Regions from separate parts of the Bacillus paralicheniformis genome, predicted to be linked through region 2. Evidence: riboswitches for the same ligand, from Rfam matches in the RefSeq annotation. Region 2 holds a riboswitch; the other holds the start of a gene.
What was found. A riboswitch is a leader RNA that binds a small molecule or an ion and turns the genes downstream of it on or off. The one in region 2 is predicted to bind cyclic di-AMP.
Positions count from the first base shown of each region.

Region 1: another riboswitch for cyclic di-AMP. It lies ahead of CP943_RS03055 (dicarboxylate/amino acid:cation symporter); the one in region 2 lies ahead of kdpF (K(+)-transporting ATPase subunit F).

Region 1 is NZ_CP023665.1:594,734-606,262, forward strand. It holds gene CP943_RS03030 (EcsC family protein) at 64-885, shown strand; gene CP943_RS03035 (Na+/H+ antiporter NhaC family protein) at 929-2,218, opposite strand; partial or broken gene CP943_RS22880 (cupin domain-containing protein) at 2,347-2,676, shown strand; partial or broken gene CP943_RS22885 (DUF4937 domain-containing protein) at 2,746-3,036, shown strand; gene gsiB (glucose starvation-inducible protein GsiB) at 3,138-3,578, shown strand; gene CP943_RS03050 (AI-2E family transporter) at 3,801-4,841, shown strand; cyclic di-AMP (ydaO/yuaA leader) riboswitch at 4,913-5,054, shown strand; gene CP943_RS03055 (dicarboxylate/amino acid:cation symporter) at 5,129-6,373, shown strand; gene CP943_RS03060 (ABC transporter ATP-binding protein) at 6,443-7,369, shown strand; gene CP943_RS03065 (ABC transporter permease) at 7,362-8,129, shown strand; gene CP943_RS03070 (hypothetical protein) at 8,251-8,589, shown strand; gene CP943_RS03075 (acyl-CoA dehydrogenase family protein) at 8,714-9,862, shown strand; gene fbpB (Fur-regulated basic protein FbpB) at 9,899-10,054, opposite strand; gene fbpA (Fur-regulated basic protein FbpA) at 10,057-10,215, opposite strand; gene CP943_RS03090 (thioredoxin family protein) at 10,629-10,949, opposite strand; gene CP943_RS03095 (D-alanine--D-alanine ligase) at 11,110-11,529, shown strand, end outside.
Region 2 is NZ_CP023665.1:2,904,732-2,916,260, reverse strand. It holds gene CP943_RS14875 (MFS transporter) at 1-800, shown strand, start outside; gene CP943_RS14870 (aldo/keto reductase) at 831-1,676, shown strand; cyclic di-AMP (ydaO/yuaA leader) riboswitch at 1,929-2,071, shown strand; gene kdpF (K(+)-transporting ATPase subunit F) at 2,296-2,373, shown strand; gene kdpA (potassium-transporting ATPase subunit KdpA) at 2,399-4,072, shown strand; gene kdpB (potassium-transporting ATPase subunit KdpB) at 4,152-6,158, shown strand; gene kdpC (potassium-transporting ATPase subunit KdpC) at 6,171-6,731, shown strand; gene kdpDN (KdpD-like non-kinase potassium sensor) at 6,801-7,949, shown strand; gene CP943_RS14840 (methylated-DNA--[protein]-cysteine S-methyltransferase) at 7,922-8,491, opposite strand; gene CP943_RS14835 (bifunctional transcriptional activator/DNA repair enzyme AdaA) at 8,496-9,056, opposite strand; gene catA (type A chloramphenicol O-acetyltransferase) at 9,274-9,924, shown strand; gene CP943_RS14825 (YrhK family protein) at 10,007-10,267, opposite strand; gene CP943_RS14820 (hypothetical protein) at 10,388-10,846, shown strand; gene CP943_RS14815 (sigma-54-dependent transcriptional regulator) at 11,251-11,529, shown strand, end outside.

The sequences.
Region 1 (11,529 bases), 2.1 Mb from region 2:
ACGGATTCATAAAGTGAATCATTGTATACTATAAAAAAACACGATTGAGAGGGCGAACCTTCTGTGCGCAACGATAAAACAGATTTGGAAAACGAACTGAAAAAAATTGAAAAATGGGAAAAAGAGCAGCAGAAAGCGTGGTTTTGGGAAAGGATCGGGCGGCTGCCGTTCAAGGTTCTGGACAAGCTTACACCGGCATTCATTCAAGATAAAATCGGTCTCTTGCTCGACGAAATCGGCGGCTTTATTCAAAACGGCGGCCAATATTTGACGTCCGAAAAACATCTGATCCGCCAGTTTCAAAAAAAGCTGCCGGATGAAACGATCGAAACGGTCGAAGATATTCAAAGGGCTCCTTTGGAAGTGATGGATCAAATGTGTGAAAACCTCGGAAAAAACAGGGCGAATACCGCGGCTGTCCAAGGAGCGACAACAGGTGTCGGCGGCTTATTCACGCTTGCCGTCGATATTCCCGCCATCCTCGGCCTTTCATTGAAGACATTACAGGACATCGCGGTGTCTTACGGCTACGATCCTAAAGAAAAAACGGAGCGGATGTTCATTATTAAATGCCTGCAGCTCAGCGCCGCTGATATTGTCGGGAAAAGGGCGATCATTCAGGAACTCAGCCGATACCATCTACAGTCAGGCTCACGGGAAAATATGATTTCGCAAATTCAAGGCTGGCGGGAGGTTGTTTATACATACCGCGATTCTTTCGGATGGAAAAAGCTGTTTCAAATGGTGCCCGTCGCAGGCATCCTCTTTGGCGCAATCTCAAACCGTTCAATGGTGAACGGCGTTGCCGAAACAGGGATGATGATGTATAAAAAACGGAGGATCATGGAAAGGCTTGCGGAGCTGGACGCCGCAGAAACAGAGTGATAAAAAGGCTGCCGTTTCGATAATGGCAGCCTTTTTCATAGAGTTACGCTTTTTCCGTAAAGCGAGGCAGTCTGAAGATAATCGCGCATATGCCGCAGACGCCGATCAAAATCGGATAAAAAGAATAAGGAAGAATGCTGACAGGCGATATTTTCGCGATTTGTGCAGCTGACAGCATTTGCGCGCCGTAAGGAATCAATCCTTGTACCACACAGGAAAAGATATCGAGGATGCTCGCCGATTTCCTATTGTCGATTCCGTACCGGTCGGATAAATCTTTTGCCAGCGGCCCCGCTGTAATAATGGCAATCGTATTGTTGGCGGTCGCCAGGTTTGCCGCGCTGACAAGGCCGGCAATGCCCGCTTCCGCTCCTTTTTTTGAACGGATTCTCCGCGATACAAATTGAAGGAGAAATGCGATCCCGCCGTTTCGCTTCATCATTTCCGCCATTCCGCCAATCAGAAGCGATAAAATGATCAGTTCGGACATCCCGCCGATGCCTTCGGTGATCGCGGTTAAATACGTATGAAGCGTCAGGCTGCCGTCGGAAATACCGATTACTCCGGCTAACACGATGCCGCCGAAAATAACGGCCATAACATTAAATCCGAGAAGGGCGAATATCAGAACACCGAGATACGGCAGCACCTTTACCCAGCTGTAAGTCCCGGCTTGTGCGGCAGGATGCCCTCCGGCTGAAAACACCATCAGCAGGATGACCGTGGCAACCGCGGCAGGCAGGACGATCAGGAAATTCGTTTTAAACTTGTCCGACATTTTCGTCTTTTGTGTGCGGACAGCGGCAATGGTCGTATCGGAAATAAATGATAAGTTATCACCGAACATCGCGCCCCCCACAACCGCAGCAACCGAATAGGCCGCCGGAACGCCGATTTCGGCGCTGATCCCTGCTGCGATCGGAGCGAGCGCAGCAATCGTTCCGGTTGACGTGCCCATCGACACAGAGATAAACGCAGCGATGATAAATAAACCGGCAACCATAAACTGCCCCGGTACAAACGAAAGCGCAAGATTAACGGTTGATTCAACGGCCCCCATCGCCTTTGCGGCTGATGAAAACGCGCCGGCCAAAATAAAGATCATCACCATGATCATAATATCGGGGTGTCCGGCGCCTTTCGCAAACCACTCCGTCTTTTGGCTGAGCTTCTCCTTACGGTTCATCGCCAGTGAGACAACCGATGCCGCAAGCGCCGCGGCCACGATTGGCAGGCTGTAAAAATCGCCTGTGATCAAGCCTGATCCAACGAATAAACAAACAAATAAAAACAGCGGCAAAAGCCCTGAAGCTTTTCCGTTTTGATTTTGCATGATGTACACCTCTTCTATAGGTTCAAACCGTTTTTTCACCAATATCCAACACTTTAAAAGGCGAACGCTCAAAAGTCAAATGGTAAAATAAGTTCGGGAGAAAATCAAATGAAAGAGGAGTGAAGCTGATGGATCGCAAAACGAGTCTTCTTGAATTGACAAAGAAAGTCACAGAAAAGCACGCCAATTTTTCCGTTTCGGAAGTGAACGACCATTGTATGCGAATTGCTGTTTTGGAGGGCGAATACGTATGGCATTTCCATCCCGGCTCAGATGAGCTGTTTATTGTTTTGGAAGGAGAGCTGTTGATCGACTTTCAGGACCGTCCCACAGAAGTCCTGAAAGCGAACGATTCCCTGCTGATTCCGAAAGGCGTCATTCACCGGACGCGCGCTGATGTAAGGTCGGTTAACCTTTGTATAGAAAAAACTAATGCGGAAACCGTCCCGTTCGCGGAAGGGAATGTGCTGAAGCTGATACGGTGCAAACCAGCCGGACAACAGCTTCATGCATTCAGCGAGGCGCAGGCCAAATGGGCTCCGCTGCAAAACGTCAGCGGATTCATCAGACAGTGGGGCGGATGGATGGAAACAGAAAACGGGCCGGAAGCCCTTGTCCTCGTGCTTTGGAAATCAAAGCGCGATTATTTGAACTTTATGGCCGATCATCATGATGCAATATATGAAAGAACGAATCAGAAAGGTACGTTCGAATCCATCAACATTACCCTGTTTGAAGAGCCTGCCGAGATATCTAAGACGCTGCAGAACAATACGCCGGCTCCGGTACCGGAATGGACGGTAAAAGGCAGCGGATGATTGCATGATTCCCGGACTCTTTCGTGAATGTGCTATTTGTGTTTACTCTTTTTGAAATGTGGAATGTAAAAACCATAACACTTCAAAAGGAGGAATCGAAAATGGCAAACAATAATGACAACAACAAAATGAGCAGGGAAGAAGCAGGCAGAAAAGGCGGAGAAAAAACAAGCCAAAACCATGATAAAGAATTCTACCAAGAGATCGGTCAAAAAGGCGGAGAAGCCACAAGCAAAAATCATGACAAAGAATTCTACCAGGAAATCGGCGAAAAAGGCGGGGAAGCCACAAGCCGTAATCATGACAAAGAATTCTACCAGGAAATCGGTGAAAAAGGCGGAGAAGCCACAAGCCGAAACCATGATAAAGAATTCTACCAGGAAATCGGTGAAAAGGGCGGAGAAGCCACAAGCAAAAACCATGACAAAGAATTCTACCAGGAGATCGGTCAAAAAGGCGGAGAAGCCACAAGCCGAAACCATGACAAGGAGTTCTATCAAGAAAACGGTGAAAAAGGCGGACGCCAAAGAAGAAGCGGTTAATGTACGGTGAAGAGAGGGGCTGAACATCAGCCCCTCCTTTTTTATGGAAGATGCCTGCCGCTGCCGCACGAGCGCTCATATTAAAATATTATTAATTATTGATCTTCTGAAGAGATTTCCGGTCTGTTTTGTTATATAATTTACAGATGATGCATCAAATTGTAATTATAAAAGTTTGAATGCTAAAAGTTAAGGACTAAAGTACTGGTGGGAGTGTACCGAATGGCAGCGTTGATTAAATTTTTTCAGCATCCTGGGGTCAGGCGTTTTTCAGTTTTTGTTGTATTGGCGGGAGTTTTATATCTGTTCCGCAGCATGATGAATCTCATATTGCTCACATTTATCTTTACGTTTTTGATGAACCGTCTGGAAAATGTGATCCGCGGTTTTTTAAACCGCTTTATTAAAGTCAGCCAGAGACTGATTATTTCCTGTTTGTATGCGGCTCTTGCCATCGCGCTTTCGATCGGCGGTGTGGTCTATTACCCCGTGATCGTCACCCAGATTCAGCAGCTGATCAAACAAGGAAAGTATATTGCTTCTCACCCTGACAGCATTCCTTTTCTCGATATGATCACCGGTATGTTCGGCGATATCAATTTGACATCCTATTTGGAAAAAGGTCTTAACTTTATCTATACATATATCACAGATATTAGCGCGTTTGGCCTGCAGGTGGTTATGTCATTGGTTCTCAGCATGTTCTTATTGATCGAAAAAGACAAGGTCTTGAGCTTAATGGATAAATTTAAGACGAGCAAAATAGCTATTTTCTACGAGGAAATTGCTTACTTTGGTAAAAAATTCACGAGAACGTTCGGAAAGGTGCTTGAGGCTCAGTTTATTATCGCCTCCATCAATTGCGCATTGACGACCATTGCCCTCGCGATTATGGGTTTTCCTCAGCTATTCGGCCTTGCCGTCATGGTGTTTTTCCTCGGGCTGGTTCCGGTCGCAGGTGTTGTGCTCTCCCTTATTCCGTTAAGCATTATCGCCTACAGTATCGGCGGAATCGCTTATATCGTATCACTGGTATTGGTTATCATGATCGTCCATGCGATAGAGGCCTATTTCCTCAATCCGAAACTGATGTCCGCCAAGACGGAGCTGCCGATTTTCTTCACGTTTATCGTGCTGATTTTTTCTGAACATTTCATAGGGATTTGGGGTTTAATTATCGGTATTCCGATATTTGTTTTCCTGCTTGATATCCTTGATGTCACAAGTCAAGAGAAAAGCCGAACAGCGGGCACCCGAAAATAGCATATATTTGTAAATCGGAAAATTTGGTTTACATATTTCGAATTTTCAGGTATAACTGTTATATAACGAAATAGCGCCACACGTTTAATCCTTTAGTAGGAGTGGGGGACCCGATCATTTGGGGTGAATTTTTCTGTTCCCGTGCGAACTGAAAGACGGACATCTCTTCGTCCGAACCCGTCAGCTAACCTCATCAACGTGAAGAGAGTCATGTGGAACCAATTTTAATGGTAAAAGCCCATGGGAGATCTCTCATGGGCTTTTTTTGGAAAGGGGAGATATGTTATATGAAGTTAGCAACAAAAATTATTATCGCTCTATTACTCGGTGCAGCCGTCGGTATTATACTGAACGTCACTTCGCCGGATGTATTTAGCAAGCTTAATACATTTTTATTCGGGCCGCTCGGCACGATCTTCCTCAACTTAATTAAAATGCTCGTTGTACCGATTGTTTTCTTTTCTCTCACTTTAGGGGTAGCAGGACTTGGAGATCCAAAGAAACTGGGCAGAATCGGTGCCAAAACGATTTCTTTCTTTTTAGTTACAACGGCAATTGCCATTATTATCGGACTTATTTTAGCGTTGGTCATCAAACCGGGAACCATCGGAACGTATGATACAAGCGCAGCGGAATATTCAGCACAGAAAGCGCCAAGCATTGCCGAAACGCTTTTGAATATCATTCCGACAAACCCGGTTCAGGCAATGGCTGAAGGAAATATGCTGCAAATCATTGCTTTCTCCATTTTGGTCGGTCTCGGAATTACGATGCTCGGCAAAAAAGCGGACGCTCTTCTCAAAGTGGTTGAACAAGGTAACGATCTAATGATGTATCTCGTCAATCTCGTCATGAAGTTCGCACCGTACGGTACGTTCGGCTTGATTGCCGGGGCAATCGGAAGTCAAGGCTGGGACGCCATTAAAGCAATGGGGCTTTATATGATCGTCGTCATTCTGGCGCTGTTCATCCACACCATCGTCACATACGGCTCAGCGATTGCGTTTTTGGCAAAGCGGAACCCGCTCACATTCTTTAAAGATTTTTCAGAGGTTATGCTTGTTGCCTTCAGTACGTCAAGCAGCAACGCGACGCTTCCGGTTTCGATGGATGTCGCTCAAAGAAAGCTGAAAGTGCCAGAGCCGATCTCAAGCTTTGTTCAGCCGCTTGGAGCTACGATCAACATGGATGGCACGGCAATTATGCAAGGGGTAGCGACGGTCTTTATCGCTCAGGTGTACGGCAATGACCTGTCACTGACACAGCTGTTGATGGTTGTTCTCACCGCAGTGCTTGCCAGCATTGGAACAGCGGGTGTTCCGGGTGTCGGACTGATTATGCTCGCCATGGTTCTTCAAACAGTTGGCCTTCCAGTTGAAGGAATTGCGCTAATATTGGGAATTGACCGACTTCTGGACATGATTCGTACGGCTGTCAATACAACAGGTGATGCAGCATGCGCAGTCATCGTCACCGAAACGGAAAAGAAACACGGCAAAATCGAAGCCCCTCATAGTGAAGTGTCCGTGTAACTCAAAAATGATATAATCAAACAGTGCCTTTTCGGCACTGTTTATTTTTTTGGGAAAGAGGAGGGGGCTATGACAAAGCAGCCTGTTTTACATATAGAAAATGTTGATAAAATCATAGACGGCAAAACGATATTGAAGGATATCCGCTTAACGGCGGATGAAGGGGAGATCATCGGCCTGCTTGGACCGAACGGATCAGGAAAAACGACCCTCATCAAATTGATTACCGGGTTAATTAAAATGAAGAGCGGATCAATTGTCATAAACGGCTTTCCGATTGACCGCCAATTTGAAAAAGCGATCCGGTCGGTCGGAGCCATCGTTGAAAATCCAGAATTTTATCCGTATCTGACAGGCTATGAAAATCTGAAACACTATGCAAATATGCACGCTGGAATCGGTCGGGATAGACTGGCGGAAGTGATCAGCAGGGTCGGGCTAGAAGATGCCGCAGAAGACAAGGTCAAAACATACTCGCTCGGAATGAAACAGCGCCTCGGTATTGCCCAGGCGATTCTTCACCGGCCGAAGCTGCTGATTTTGGACGAGCCGACAAACGGATTGGACCCGGCGGGAATGAAAGATTTCCGCGAACACTTGCGTGAGCTTGCCGAAGAAGAAGGAACGGCGATCCTGTTTGCGACCCACTTGCTGAAGGAAGTGGAAGATTTGTGCGATCGGGTCGTCATTCTTCAACAAGGGAAAATCAAATCAACCGTCGTCCTCAATGATGCGGATGAAAAGCAGGAAAAGGCGATGCTGGAGGTACAGCCCTATGACAAAGCGCTTCAGTGGCTGAAAGACCAGGGATACGAAGCCCGCGCCGAAAAAGGTCTCCTCGCCGTAAAGGTGGCGAAAGCGCAAATTCCTGCTTTAAATCAACAGCTTGTCGCCAATGAGATTGACGTCTATTCGATCGCTCCGTTTAAGCAGTCTCTCGAGGATGAATATATGGCGCGGACGAATGGAACGGAAGAGAGGAATACTGATGTTTAAACTGATTCAAAACGAGCATGTTAAATTGCTGAAGCGAAAAGTAACATTTGTATCGCTGGCGCTGATCGCAGTCTTTCAATTTCTCCTCGCGCTCATAACGAAAAGAATCCTGATGAGCGCCGGGACAGAGGATCATTTTATCGGCTATTTTTCATTCACCCCAAACCTGAATATCCTCTTGCAGGGGCTTTCGATTGTGGTGGCGGCTTCAATTATATCTTTTGAATATGATAAAAAGACGATTAAATTTTTGCTGATCCGCCCTGTCAGAAGAGAAAAAATTCTTGTTTCAAAATACGTGACGAGCGTGCTCGCAAGCATTTGGCTCTTTATCATTTACTACGGATTTTCTTTATTGTTCGGTCTGCTCTTTTTCGGCGTGAAGCTCGACGAAAAAGCGGAGCCGCTCTTTATCAATACGGTGACAATGATCGGTACGCAGTGGTTTGAAGTATGGATGATGGTTTCCTTTGCGTTTTTATGCTCTGCATTGTTTAAAAGCAGCGCGCTCAGCATCATGGTGTCGATCGTCGTGTTGTACGGCGCCAAAATGCTTGTGACGATCATGTCTTATTTGGAAAAACCGCTCGGTAAATTTTTGTTGTTCGCTAATACTGATTTAACGCAATACGCCGGTGAGGCCAAGCCGCTTTTTAGCGGGATGACGCCTTTGTTTTCACTCGTCATCGTCTTTCTCCATCTCGTGTTTTTTCTCGGAACGGCGTGGTGGGCCTTTTGTAAACGCGATATGAAAGTATAAAATATTTTGTCTAAAGTGTGACAAAAGGAATGACATTTTTGTGAAATATGTCGTAATTACCGTGTGAATTTCCTATCCTAAATTATAATTTTAGGATAAGGGAATGGGGGATGAGACATCCATGAAAAAATTTATTACGGCATTGCCGATTGTATTGCTGTTGTCATTTTCATTTGTTTCTTTTGCCTTTAATTTCGATCATCTTGTCTATTTTAGACTTGCGCTCGGGCTCTTTTCGCTCGCAGGTTTGTTTCTGTTATATAAATTGAAAAACGGCGTCCGCTTCTTTATGGCGTATCTTTATGGAAGCTGGGTCGTGCTGGCCGGAATCGCCGCATATGAAGAACCGCTTTTTTCCGATTTCTTCTTCGGCGGTCTCACGATCACGATGGGCTACTTAACCTACATGCTGATTTATCTCGGTATGAAGGTTGACCGTCGCGGCGGTCAAGCCGTTTAGTCAAAAGCGCACCTCGCTGAAGGTGCGCTTTTTTGTTTTGCCAAGGGTATCATTTGCACAACAAGCCGTGAACGAACTATAATACTTATTAAATCTATCGGAATTTGGTCAGGAGGATGCCGGTGTGTGTTCAATATTTGTGAAAACGGAAAGGCAGCAGGAATGGCTCGGTAAAATCGGGAAACTGGCGGATGAATTTGAGAAAACAGCAGCGTATTATGACGAACATGCCCAATTTCCCGCAGAACATATTCAAAAGCTGCGGGATTCAGGCTACACAGCGCTGACGGTCGGAAAAGAATACGGGGGAGAAGGCATTTCACTCTACGATATGCTTTTGTTTCAGGAACGGCTTGCCAAAGGAGACGGACCGACAGCTCTCAGCATCGGCTGGCACTTGAGCGTGATGGGAGAACTGGCGGAAGGAAACAGCTGGGACCGGCATGTGTTTTCATCGATTTCACAGGAAGCATTAAAGGGCGCGCTGATCAACAGAGCTGCAAGTGAAGCGCAGACGGGAAGCCCGACAAGAGGAGGACGTCCCGGAACCCATGCGGTTAAAAAGAATGGCGGATGGATTGTAAACGGACGTAAAACATTTACAACGATGTCTCCGGTTCTCGACTACTTTCTTGTCACCGCTTGGATTGAAGAGAAGCAAACGATTGGCGTTTTCTTGATCCATAAAGATGCGGAAGGCTTGGCAATAGAAGAAACGTGGGATATGGCGGCGATGAGGGGTACGGGAAGCCACGATTTGGTGCTGACCGATGTCCGTCTCGACGAATCCATGCTTGTCGAGCTGTTGGCGGGTAAAAGAACGGATAAAGTCAACGGCTGGCTGCTTCATATACCGGCTGTTTATCTAGGTATCGCGCAAGCAGCGAGAGATTATGCCGTCCAATTTGCAAAAGACTATCAGCCGAACAGTTTGAAAGGTCCGATTAAAGAAGTGCCTGCTGTTCAGCGTCATATCGGCGAAATCGATTTGGAACTCATGAAAGCCCGCCACTTTATGTATCATGTCGCAGAGCTTTATGATGACCCGGAGCGCCGCGCCTTTTTAACAGGTGAGCTTGGAGCGGTTAAACATACAGTAACGAATACGGCCATTGCTGTCGTAGACAGGGCGATGAGAGTCGTCGGAGCGAAGAGCCTGGCGAGAACGAACCCGCTCCAAAGATTCTATCGCGATGTCCGGGCGGGCCTCCACAATCCGCCGATGGATGATGCGACAATCGGCAAGCTTGCTGGCATTGCATTCAGTGAATAGTAAAAAAGAAGCCGTTCAAAATGAGCGGCTTCTTTTTTAAGTTTGTTTTGCTTTAGACATTGCCAAAAGGCGGTTCTCGTGTCTGCGGTCGATCTTGTCATAAATGACTTCCATTTCTTTCGGGTTCTTGGCGATTTCTTTCTTATATTCTTCGACAAGCTGATGAAAGGTTTTAATCTTCCGTTTTGACATGATTATCCGCCTTTCTTGTTGGATTGGTATTCGCTTTCAAGTTCGCTTAAAGACAATTCGTAAAGGTGGCGCTCTTCTTTTTTATATATGCCAAGCTGGATAAGCCGCTGAATGAGTTGTTTCTTTCTCATTTCCACCGCTTTCTTTAATTGAGGGGCCATGTGATCACCTCGTCAACCGTTAGTGATATTGATAATCATTATCAATTAAGGGTATTATACTAAATAGTATCCCCGAATGTAAAGAGACATCCTTAAAATAATATTGAATAAAATCGAAAAATATGAATTATTATCCAAAAACACATATAAAAAAAGAAGCCGACAAGGGCTTCACAACTAGAAAAAATAATTGCAAAATAGGAACAAAAAACATTCTACCTGAATATAAAAAACGAATCAAGAACTTTTTGCGAAATTTCGACATTTTCGTTTCCCGGGAAATACTCGTGTCGAATTATTAATGAAAGCTCACTTTTATGAAACAAATATTGCTGCTGTCCCGTCTTGTATAAAAAGGACATGGGCGTTCCCATGTCCTGCGGTTCAGACAAAAAATCAGAACTTTAAACGAATTAGCTAATATGTTCAGCCAGGAACTCGTTCACTTCTTCAGGTGTTTTGGCATTTGCACTGTGAAGGTGACCCGTTTTTTCGCCGTTTTTGAAAATCAACAGGCTTGGAATGCCCATGACCTGATACTTATCGGCAAGTTCAGGAAGATCGTCTTTATTCAGCTCATACCAGTCATTTTCCTGATAAGCCTCAAGAATGTCTCCAATGAACATGTTCATGCGTGTACAGTCCGGGCACCAGTCAGCATAAAATTTGACGATGATTTCTTTATCGGATTGGATCAGTTCATTAAATTGTGCTTCTGTTGTGATTTTTTTCAATTGCAACCTCTCCTTTTCAATGCCATTTTAATATAAAATGAAAAGGATTTACATACAAATGCTTTTTATATGCTGTTTTTAGACCGTATTAAAATAATTAGATCATTTTCCCGGGAAAGTGATAAGATAGTAAAGATGAATCCAGTGGGGGGAGTACGAATTGAAGACAAGATTAGGATTGGTATACGGCGGAAAATCAGCGGAGCATAACGTTTCTCTGCAAACCGCGCTGGCCGTCACGAAAGCATTAGATACTGAAAAATTTGATATACACCCGATTTATATAACAGAAAAAGGCGAGTGGGTGAGAGGGCCGCAACTGACAGAACCGGTTTCAAATGTGAAAATGCTTCAGTTTGAACAGACGGGCCAGACATTTTCTCCGGCATTGCTGAACCGCGATATGTTTCCGGGCGAAGCTGATGTAAAAGAAGACTCGATTGATGTTGTTTTCCCGCTTTTGCACGGACCGAATGGGGAAGACGGCACCATTCAAGGCATGCTTGAACTATTGAACGTGCCATATGTGGGCAACGGAGTCTTAGCTTCCTCTGCGGGCATGGATAAAGTGGTCATGAAG
Region 2 (11,529 bases):
TGTTTACCGGTCTGACGATTGCGATGATTACCGGAGTTCCCATCGGCACTTTCCTCGGTCAGCTGTTCGGCTGGCGGATTGCTTTTGCGGCGATTGTCGCTGTCGGCGCACTGGCGTTTATCGCCAACAGCTTTCTTGTTCCGGCCGATTTGCCGAAAGGCGTCCGAACGTCTTTCAAGAGCCAATTGAAACTTGTAACCAATGGCCGTCTGCTGCTTTTATTCATCATTACGGCGCTTGGTTATGGAGGAACATTTGTTGTCTTTACGTATTTATCCCCGCTGCTTCAGCATGTGACAGGTTTTAAACAGGAAGCTGTTGCCGTCATTTTGCTTGCTTACGGCATTGCCGTCGCGCTCGGAAATATCATCGGAGGTAAAGCGGCCAACCAAAAACCGCTTACTGCATTATTCTATATGTTCATCGCCCAAGCGGTTGTGCTTCTCATCTTAACGGCGGCTGCTCCTTATCAGGCAGCGGGCTTTATCGTCATCATGCTGATGGGATTTTTAGCATTTATGAATGTCCCCGGGCTCCAGTCCTATGTGGTAATTCTGGCTGAACGGTTTGTTCCGGGGGCGGTAGATGTCGCATCAGCTGTCAATATCGCTGCATTCAACGCCGGGATCGCGATCGGATCTTATACAGGAGGCGCCATCACACAGTCGATCGGTTTGATTCACACTCCATGGGCCGGAGCTTTGATGGTGCTCGGCGCCGTCGCGCTGACGGGCTGGAGCAGGGCGCTGGAACGAAATGACCAAAAACAAAATCAAGCTTTAAAGAAAAACTGCGCATGATGTATACAAAAATATGAGGAGGCCAATTAGATGACGGTAAAAAATCTGCAAGATCGAATCACATTGAATAACGGGACGGACATGCCCTGGTTTGGACTAGGCGTGTTTAAAGTAGAGGAAGGGCCCGAACTGGTGCAAGCCGTAAAAACGGCAATCAAGCACGGCTACCGCAGTATCGATACGGCAGCCATCTACGGAAATGAAGAAGGGGTTGGCCAAGGAATTCGCGAAGGGTTGAAAGAAGCCGGAATTTCTAGAGAAGACTTGTTTGTAACGTCAAAGGTCTGGAATGACGATTTAGGCTATGACGAAACGATTGCAGCCTACGAAGCGAGTCTCGAAAAGCTCGGGCTCGATTACCTGGATTTATACCTGATCCACTGGCCTGTTGAAGGGCGCTATAAAGCGGCGTGGAAAGCCCTTGAAACTCTTTATGAACAAGGGCGCGTAAAAGCAATCGGCGTCAGCAATTTTCACGTTCACCATCTGGAAGACTTGCTGAAAGATGCCGCCGTCAAACCGGTGATCGACCAGGTCGAGTATCACCCGCGGCTCACGCAGAAAGAGCTGCAAGCGTTTTGCCGTTCGCACAGCATCCAGCTTCAAGCATGGTCGCCGCTGATGCAAGGCCAATTGCTCAGCCACCCGCTGCTGAAAGATATCGCGGACAAGCACGGCAAGACACCTGCTCAAGTCATTTTACGCTGGGATTTGCAAAACGGAGTCATCACCATTCCAAAGTCGACAAAAGCGGAGCGAATTGCCCAAAACGCGGACGTATTTGATTTTGAACTGACCCTCGAGGAAATGAAGCAAATTGACGGGCTGAATGAAAACACCCGTGTCGGTCCTGATCCTGATAACTTTGACTTTTAACAAAAAACGGCCCCGTTCGAATTTCCGAGCGGGGCTTCGACACATTTTTTATCCGCCGTTTTTCACAGGTAAAAGCCATAATATGAAAGAGAAAACGAGATATTAAGAGAAAATAGAAGGTAATAAGTCATAAACTGTGTAAAAAAGGTTATAAAATTGATAAACGAGGAAATTTGATCATTTATGAAACTTTACACGATGATTGAACGGGCGTAATATAAATCTCATCAAAAAACTGAATAAAATTTCCAATTAACGTAACCGCTGAATTCCAATTGGAAGCGGGGGAACCAATTTTTTGTGGCGCTGCCACTTGGGGTGAATCCTTTTCAAGGTAAGGTGACTCTTTGCACCTGAATCCGACAGCTAACCTCGCAAGCGTTTAAAGAGAACCAAAAAACGTGCATAAAGCACGGTTTCTTAACTGTGCCCAAAAAAGCCGTAAGAGGTTTGTTCTCTTGCGGCTTTTTTTCGTGCAAAAAACATGAAAGGAGGTGAGCGGAGTGCTGGATATCGTGATGCTGGCCATTGTCGCATTTTTAGCGGGGATGATGTTTCTGTTGCTGAGATGGGCGGGGAAAACCGCTGATCAATCATAAATGTGAAAGGAGTGATTGCCATGGCGCTATTGGCAGCGGGAGCAGCCGCCATGTTTGTCTATTTGACTTATGCTTTATTGAATCCTGAGAAATTTTAATTGTACACAAATTGGGGGTATTGAAATGACGTCGCTCATATCCATCTGTTTTATCCTGCTTGCCGCATTGCTGGCAGCCAAACCAATGGGGCTTTACATAGCGAAGGTATTTGACGGCGCCCCGTCCAAAATCGACCGGTTTTTCCTTCCGGCGGAACGCTTGCTGCTGGAGCTGGGCGGAGTAAAAGGAGAAAACCAATCGTGGAAGAAATACGCCGCCGCGCTGGTTCTCACGAATACGGCGATGATTTTCATCGTTTATCTCGTTTTTCGTCTGCAGGGTGTACTGCCTTTAAATCCTGAAAAGGTCGCGGGAATGGAACCTACACTGGCTTTTAATACGGCAGTCAGTTTTATGACGAATACAAATTTGCAGCATTACAGCGGCGAAAGCGGTCTGTCCATGCTTTCGCAGATGATTGCGATCACCTTTTTAATGTTTGCCGCTCCCGCTACGGCGCTGGCCGCCGCGATTGCGATGATTCGGGGGCTCGCCGGGAAACCGTTCGGCAACTTTTTTGTCGATTTGGTCCGTTCGATCACGCGGATTTTACTGCCGATCACAGTTGTGGTGTCGCTTGTTTTCGTCGCCCTAGGCGTACCGCAGACGCTTGACGGTTCCGTGACAGCCCATACGGTGAGCGGAGGGGAGCAGTCCATTGTTCGGGGGCCGGTGGCGTCCTTTTTATCCATCAAAGAGCTGGGGAACAACGGCGGGGGGTATTTTGGCGTCAACTCTTCTCATCCATTTGAAAATCCGAATGGATGGAGCAATGCGATTCAAATTTTATTAATGCTCTTGATTACCATCTCACTGCCGTTTACGTATGGGAAAATGGTTGGGAATCTGAAGCAAGGCCGCATTCTTTTTGTATCCGCAGGTCTTTTGTTTTTGCTTTCAGCCGGGGCAGCTTTCATGGCGGAATCGCAAGGCAATCCCGTCATCAATCAGCTCGGAATCGAGCACACAGAAGGCAGCATGGAAGGTAAGGAAGTGCGGTTTGGAACATTGAATTCAGCTTTTTATGCGATGGTTACCACCGCGAGCGAGACAGGAGCTGTCAATACGATGCACGACACGCTCACGCCACTAACGGGTCTTTTGGCATTGCTTAATATGATGCTGAACACGGTGTTTGGCGGAATAGGCGCCGGATTGATGAACATGCTTCTATACGCGATGGTTGCGGTTTTTCTGTCGGGCTTAATGGTCGGAAGAACGCCTGAGTTTTTAGGCAAAAAAATTGAAGGAAATGAAATGAAGCTTTTAGCCGTTACTCTGCTGATTCATCCTTTGTTAATCTTAGGGGCGTCAGCGCTTGCCGTCATGACGCAAGCGGGTCAGGCTGCAATTTCAAATCCCGGATTTCACGGGATCAGCCAGATTTTATACGAATATACGTCTTCAGCCGCGAATAACGGTTCAGGATTTGAAGGACTCGGAGACGCGTCGCCTTTTTGGAATATAACAACGGGAATTGTGATGTTTATCGGCCGTTATTTCTCAATTGTCACACTGCTCGCAGTTGCGGGGTCACTTTTGAAAAAGCAAACCGTTCCGGAAACAATCGGAACATTTCGCACCGATTCAAGCCTGTTCAGCGGGATTTTTATCGCTTCGATCCTGATCGTCGGGGCTTTAACATTCTTTCCGGTGCTTGTGTTGGGACCGGCCGCAGAATATTTAACATTACGATAAGGGGGCTTTACTCATGAACGATTTGCATCATTCCAGTCAACAGGCCACACCGGATGCCGTTCACACAACAAAGCAAACGATGAACGACACGATCATCAAAGATGCGGTCAAACATGCCTTTTTAAAATTAGATCCGCGAACTATGATCAAAAATCCGATTATGTTTGTCGTAGAAGTTGGATTTTTCATAACGGTTCTGCTTTCCGTGTTTCCCCGGTTTTTCGGCAGTACGGCGGCTCCCTGGTTCAATCCGGCGGTTTCTTTCATTTTGCTGATCACCGTGTTATTCGCGAATTTCGCCGAAGCGCTGGCTGAAGGAAGAGGAAAGGCACAGGCCGATTCTTTAAAACAGACGAAAAAAGGGGTTTCGGCCAATAAAGTAATGGATGACCGCATTGAGAAGGTAGCGCCTGCCGAGCTTAGAAAGGGGGACATCGTCATCGTCTCCCAGGGAGAAATGATACCTGGCGACGGTGAAGTCATCGCGGGTCTCGCATCAGTAGACGAATCGGCCATCACGGGAGAGTCTGCTCCGGTCATAAAGGAAGCAGGCGGTGATTTCAGCTCTGTTACGGGAGGCACCCGGGTCGTCAGCGATTCGATTAAAGTCAAGATCACGAGTGATCCGGGTGAAACGTTCCTCGATCAGATGATCGCTTTAGTCGAAGGGGCTGAAAGGCAAAAAACGCCGAATGAAATCGCGTTGAATACGGTTTTAACGAGCTTAACGCTGATTTTTCTGATCGTTGTTGCGACACTCCCGTTTTTTACGTCCTATCTCGGTTTTCAAATTGATCCCGCCGTCTTGATTGCCCTGCTTGTCTGTCTTATACCGACGACGATCGGCGGGCTCCTGTCAGCCATCGGGATTGCGGGAATGGATCGCGTGACCCGCTTCAACGTTCTGGCGATGTCGGGGAAAGCTGTCGAGGCTGCGGGCGACATTAACACGATTGTTCTTGATAAAACAGGGACGATCACTTTTGGAAACCGGATGGCCGGGGAATTTGTCCCTGTCGGCGATGAATCGCTTCAAACCGTTGGTGAATATGCGGCGCTTGGCTCCATCCATGACGAAACACCGGAAGGACGCTCAGTCATCGAACTCGCTGATAAACTCTCGATTCACTATGACTCGTCCGTTGCTGAAGCAGGAGAACCGATTGAATTCAAGGCGGAAACGAGAATGAGCGGCGTGAACCTGCCCGACGGAAGGCACATTCGCAAAGGCGCTGTCGATGCCGTGAAAAAGTGGGTGATCAACAATGGCGGAACGATACCTTCGAATCTCGATCTGGAAAGCGAACGGATTTCAAAAGAAGGCGGCACACCGCTGGCTGTAGCGGCAGACGGAACAATCTTCGGTTTGATCTATTTAAAAGACACCGTTAAACCGGGCATGAAAGAGCGCTTTGCCGAGCTTCGCAAAATGGGGATCAAAACGGTGATGTGCACAGGCGACAATCCATTAACGGCCGCTACGATCGCAAGGGAAGCGGGCGTTGATGACTTTATTGCCGAAAGCAAGCCCGAAGACAAGATTAATGTGATCAAGCGCGAACAATATGAAGGAAAGCTTGTCGCCATGACGGGCGACGGAACCAATGACGCGCCCGCACTTGCGCAGGCTGATGTCGGGCTTGCCATGAACAGCGGCACAACAGCTGCCAAGGAAGCAGCGAATATGGTGGACCTTGATTCGAATCCGACAAAAATCATTGAAGTCGTCTCGATCGGAAAGCAGCTGCTTATGACGCGCGGCGCTTTGACTACGTTCAGCATCGCAAACGATATCGCCAAATATTTTGCCATCATCCCGGCGATGTTTATGCTGGCGATTCCCGAGATGAACGCGCTGAACATCATGAGGCTTGGTTCGCCGATTTCAGCGATCTTATCTGCGCTGATATTTAACGCGCTGATCATCCCGCTTCTTGTGCCTTTAGCCATGAAAGGAATTGCTTATAAGCCGATGAGCTCAAATGCTTTGCTGGCCCGCAATTTATTGATCTATGGCCTCGGCGGCGTCATCGTCCCTTTCATCGGAATCAAGCTGATCGATATGCTGCTTCAGATTATGTTGTAAGGAGGAATCGTCATGAAAGAAATCGGAGTAATCTTCAGAATCAGCCTGCTGTTAATGCTGGTTTGCGGGCTTGGATATCCGCTCGCGCTGACAGGGATTTCACAGGCCGCCATGCCTGGAAAGTCAAATGGAAGTCTTGTGTATGACCGGCAGGGGAATGTGATCGGCTCTGAACTCATTGGCCAGCGGTTTAGAGACCCGCGGCTCTTTCAAGGAAGGGAATCCAGCATCAAGTATGATGCCGCAGGATCTGGATCGCCAAACGAAGCGCCGTCAAATCCCGATTTGCTGAAACGGATGAAAGCATCGATTGAAAAGTGGAAGGAGGAAAACCCTGATGTTCCGATCAGTAAACTGCCGGTCGATTTAGTCACGAACTCCGCTTCGGGATTAGACCCTGATATCAGTCCCGACGGGGCGATGGCGCAAATTCCGAGAATCAGCCGTCTGACAGGACTGCCGGAGAAAGAGCTTGTGCAGCTTGTTCATCAGCATACCAAAAGCGACTTCTTAAGTGAACCGCGCGTCAACGTGCTGCTTCTCAATATCGATTTAAAAGAAAAACTGAAGTAGAATGCTGCCCGGTGTCTGATCATACGACACCGGGAAAAACAAACTTGATGAGAAAACGGAGATGCTGCAATGCGGACAAAAAACACCCGTGATTATCGAAGGAAGACGCCGGGAGAGCTGCTGGCCGAAATTGAACAGCTGAAAAGAGGGCATTGGACCATTTATATCGGTTCTGCGCCGGGAGTCGGAAAAACGTATCGGATGCTCCAGGAAGCGCACGATTTAAAGCGGGAAGGGATCGATGCCGTGATCGGCCTTGTCGAAACGCATCATCGAAAAGACACGGCCGCACTCGTCAAAGGTTTAGAAGTCATTCCAAAACGAAACATTTCATATAAAGGGATAACGATGGGAGAAATAGATGTCGATGCGATTATTAACCGGAAGCCAGACCTTGTGCTTGTCGATGAACTGGCTCACACCAATGTGCCAGGTTCGAAAAATGAAAAGCGGTACATGGACGTTGAAGATATTTTACAGGAAGGCATCAACGTGCTGTCCGCCGTCAATATCCAGCATATCGAAAGCGTCCATGATATCGTTCAGCACGTCACCGGGGTGAAAGTGAGAGAACGGATCCCGGACCGCGTGTTGGAATTGGCGAATGAAGTCATCTTGATTGACGTCACTCCGGAAACATTGCAAAAGCGGCTTCAGGAAGGAAAGGTATATGAAAAACATAAGATACAACAGGCTTTAACCCATTTTTTTACGAAAAATAATTTAGCTGCGTTGAGAGAGCTCGCCTTGCGAGAAGTTGCAGATGATGTGGATGATCGTCTGGAGCGGACGAACGGCAGCCTCCGGCCGAGGGGAACGAATGAAAAGATTTTGGTGTGCGTCCAGCACGGAAAAAATGCCGAAAAACTGATACGGCGCGGATGGAGAATCGCAAGCCGGCTGAAGGCCGATCTGCTCGTTTTAAACGTGTCGCGCACGTCAAAGGAGCAGCTGGCCCCGACAGAACGGGATAAAATCGGGCAATGGGAGACGCTCTGTGCACAATTCGGCGCCGAATTCATTTTTAAACACTCAAACAAAAGGCGCATTTCTGAAACGATCACTGATACAGCGAAACAGCACGGCATTACACAAATCGTGCTCGGCCAATCCGCCCGATCGCGATGGGAAGAAATCAGAAAAGGCTCGATTGTCAACAGCATTATGAGGCATACAGACGGAATCGACCTTCACATTGTCTCGGATGAGAAAGCTTGAGATCGGGATGCCGTTGTTAAAGGATGTTCAGCGGCGCCTGCGGCCTCCAGTATCAGCAGTTCTTTTTTCATCTCCAATCCTCCCCGGTATCCCGTGAGCTGTCCGTTTTTGCCGATAACCCGATGGCACGGCACTACCATTAACAGCGGATTTGCGCCGATCGCCGTACCTACGGCCCGGACAGCGTTCCGCTTTTGTATACGCCCGGCGATATCGGAATAGGAACGCGTGCTGCCGAAAGGAATTTCGGAGAGCGCCTGCCACACGGCCAGCTGAAAAGGCGTTCCGGCAAGGTCGACAGGAAAGCTGAAATGAGTCCGCTTGCCATTTAAATACGCCTGAATCTGCTCGGCGTATTCTGCCAATCCTTTGTCATCCCGAATGAAAACTGGCTGTGCGTACCTTTTTTCAGCCCAAGCGGCCAGCTCACCGAATCCTTGATTCCATGCCCCTGTAAAACAGAGCCCGCGGGCAGTCGCCGCAATGTGAATCTGCGAGCGGCGGCAAGTCAGCGTACGCCAGTATACGATTTGATCTTCCATATGTTTACCTCCGTTTCATTTGCCGGTATGACGTCGGTGATTGCCCTGTTTTCTTTTTAAACAAAGCGGCAAAATAATCCGCATTCCCGATGCCTACCATTGAGGCGATTTCTGCGATCGTTCGTTCAGAATGGGCAAGCAAAACGAATGCTTTCTCAATCCTTTTCTGCAGGATGTATTCTGCCGGCGAGACGCCTTTGATTCGTTTAAACGTCCGCTGCAGATGAAAAGGGCTGATATGGCACCTGTCAGCCAAAGCTTGCAGAGACAGCGGATCGCGATAAGATTCCTCGATGATTTGCACCGCCCGCTGTGCCAGCTCTTCATCCGGCAGCAGCATCCCGGCCGGATTGCAGCGTTTGCAGGGGCGGTACCCTTCTGATAAAGCATCTTTTGCATTGAAAAAGATTTGCACATTTTCGATTTGCGGAACTCTCGATTTGCAGGAAGGGCGGCAAAATATCCCGGTCGTTTTGACCGCGTAATAAAAAACTCCGTCATAGGCGGAATCGTTTTCCGTAATCGCCCGCCACCTTTCAGGCGTCAATCGTGATTTGCTGTTCATATCTTCACCCCGATCTATGTCAGTATAACCTAAATGACAGCCGGAGGTGGAGAGGCGGGGAATGGCACAGCAAGAAGACAAAGAAGAAGAGGGACGGTTGCCTGCGTCTCCGAAACGCGCTACAATTCATTTGCAATACAGGATGAGGTGAGAATATTGCCGAAATCAGAGAAGCAGGCCTCCTAAAATAAAAAAGCTATATTTTAGGAGGTAAAACATGAATTTTCAAACAATCGATCTCGACACTTGGTATAGAAAATCTTATTTTGACCATTACATGAAGGAAGCGAAATGTTCTTTCAGTATAACGACAAACGTCAATGTGACCAATTTGCTTGCCGTGCTCAAGAAAAAGAAGATCAAGCTGTACCCGGTTTTTATTTATATCGTATCAAGGGCCATTCATTCGCGTCCTGAGTTTAGAACAACTTTTAACGACAAAGGACAGCTGGGATATTGGGAACAAATGCACCCGTGCTATACGATTTTTCATCAGGACGACCAAACGTTTTCCGCCCTCTGGACAGAATACTCAAATGATTTCTCGCGGTTTTATCGTCAATATCTTCAGGATGCCGAGCGCTTTGGAGACAAAAAGGGCTTATGGGCTAAGCCGGACATCCCGCCCAATGCGTTTTCAGTTTCTTCTATTCCATGGGTGCGCTTTACAAACTTTAATTTAAACCTAGATAACAGCGAACACTTGCTGCCGATTATTACAAACGGGAAATACTTTTCAGAAGGCGGTGAAACATTTTTGCCGGTTTCCCTGCAAGTACACCATGCAGTGTGTGACGGCTATCATGCCGGCGCTTTTATGAACGAGTTGGAACGGCTTGCCGCCGATTGTGAGGAGTGGCTTATGTGACAGAGGAAAGGCCGATAGGATTCGGCCTTTTTTATATGCACTTCTTAGCGGGTCTCCTGCCATCTCTCCCTGCTGTTTAAATTTACTCACGGGATTTGGAACGCCGGCTCTCAACAAACTTCCGGTAATGAAAATCATGAACCAAACGGATCGTCGGCCTGATTAACAGCTGAAAGCTGCCGATCACAAACATCCATATTCCCGCCGGCTTCAGTTCCTCGAAGAAAAAACAGAAGCTCCCGACAAGGAATAAAAGACCGATAAGAAAATCGTTTAATGTATGAAGAACTTTGTATCTTTTTTTGAAAAAGAGTTCGTATCGATCATTGTGGTTTTGCGGCATTGCTTGATCCCTCCAGTCCTTTTATTACCCTGCCGGAAGCAGGAGTGAAACGTCGGTATGCATAGGATTTATGAATAAGGAATAACATATGGGGACATCGACCATCGAGGAGTGAAAAATATGCGGCTATTCATATGTGCATTGTGCCTGTTCGGCATGATTGTTCCGACAATTGAAACAAAAGCGCTGACGTTTGAAGAATTGCCGGTTAAACAGGCTTCAAAACAATGGGAAGTTCAAATCGGTAAAGCCGAAGCAAAAAACGGAATGGCGAAGCCGGAAAAAGGTAGGTTTCATACTTATGCTGTCGAAATCAAAAACATTGGACACGATATAGCTTCGGCGGAAATTTATCTCTATCGGAATGAACCCAATTCTTCAACGAAATTTTCGCTTTGGAATATTCCTCACGACAATGCGGTCTCTTTAGCCAAAAGCTTAAATGACGGAAGCCCTGTCAAGCACCGGAATTTGCTATTGGCAGAGAATGCGACCGAATTGGAAGTGGACTTGATTTGGACGGAAAAAGGGAGCGAAGGCAGACTTTTAAAGGAATCGTTTATTTTCAAAGGGAGATGAATCATAAAGATAAGGCCGTTGAACCGTCAACGGCCTTTTTTGTGAAAGTTAAGGCAGCCGGTCGTTCGGCCAACATGGTATCGAAGTGAACGTTGATCAGCAGAGCTTTCACAAAACATTTACATTTAGAGAAAAATACAGGATGTTTTCACCAATATTTTCTCAATAATGATACACTATTGACAAGCTGCTACTTTGGGTGGGGTGTTTCTGTGGATTCTGATGAAGCAAAAACACCAGACTGTGTCATGAGAGCACGAACAAATCGATATAAAAGTAGGAGAGTCAGGATTGTCAATCTGTAAAAGATCTTTTTTTTATCCCGTGATTCGGCTTTAAAGTTCTGAATCTTCAAGAAGTTTGCCGCCTTTTTGCTGATCAATCGAGAACAAAGGATGATACATATGAAAAGAATAGATAAAATCTACCATCAGCTGCTGGATAATTTTCGCGAAACGAATATCCATCAGCTTTTAAAGATACAAGGGAATTCGGCTCAAGAAATCGCCGGTCAGCTGCAAATGGAGCGTTCAAATGTCAGCTTTGAATTAAACAATCTCGTTCGTGCCAAAAAGGTGATCAAGATTAAAACGTTCCCTGTGCGCTATGTCCCGGTGGAAATCGTTGAAAACATCTTGAACATCAAATGGAACTCAGAGTTGATGGAGGTTGAAGAACTGAAG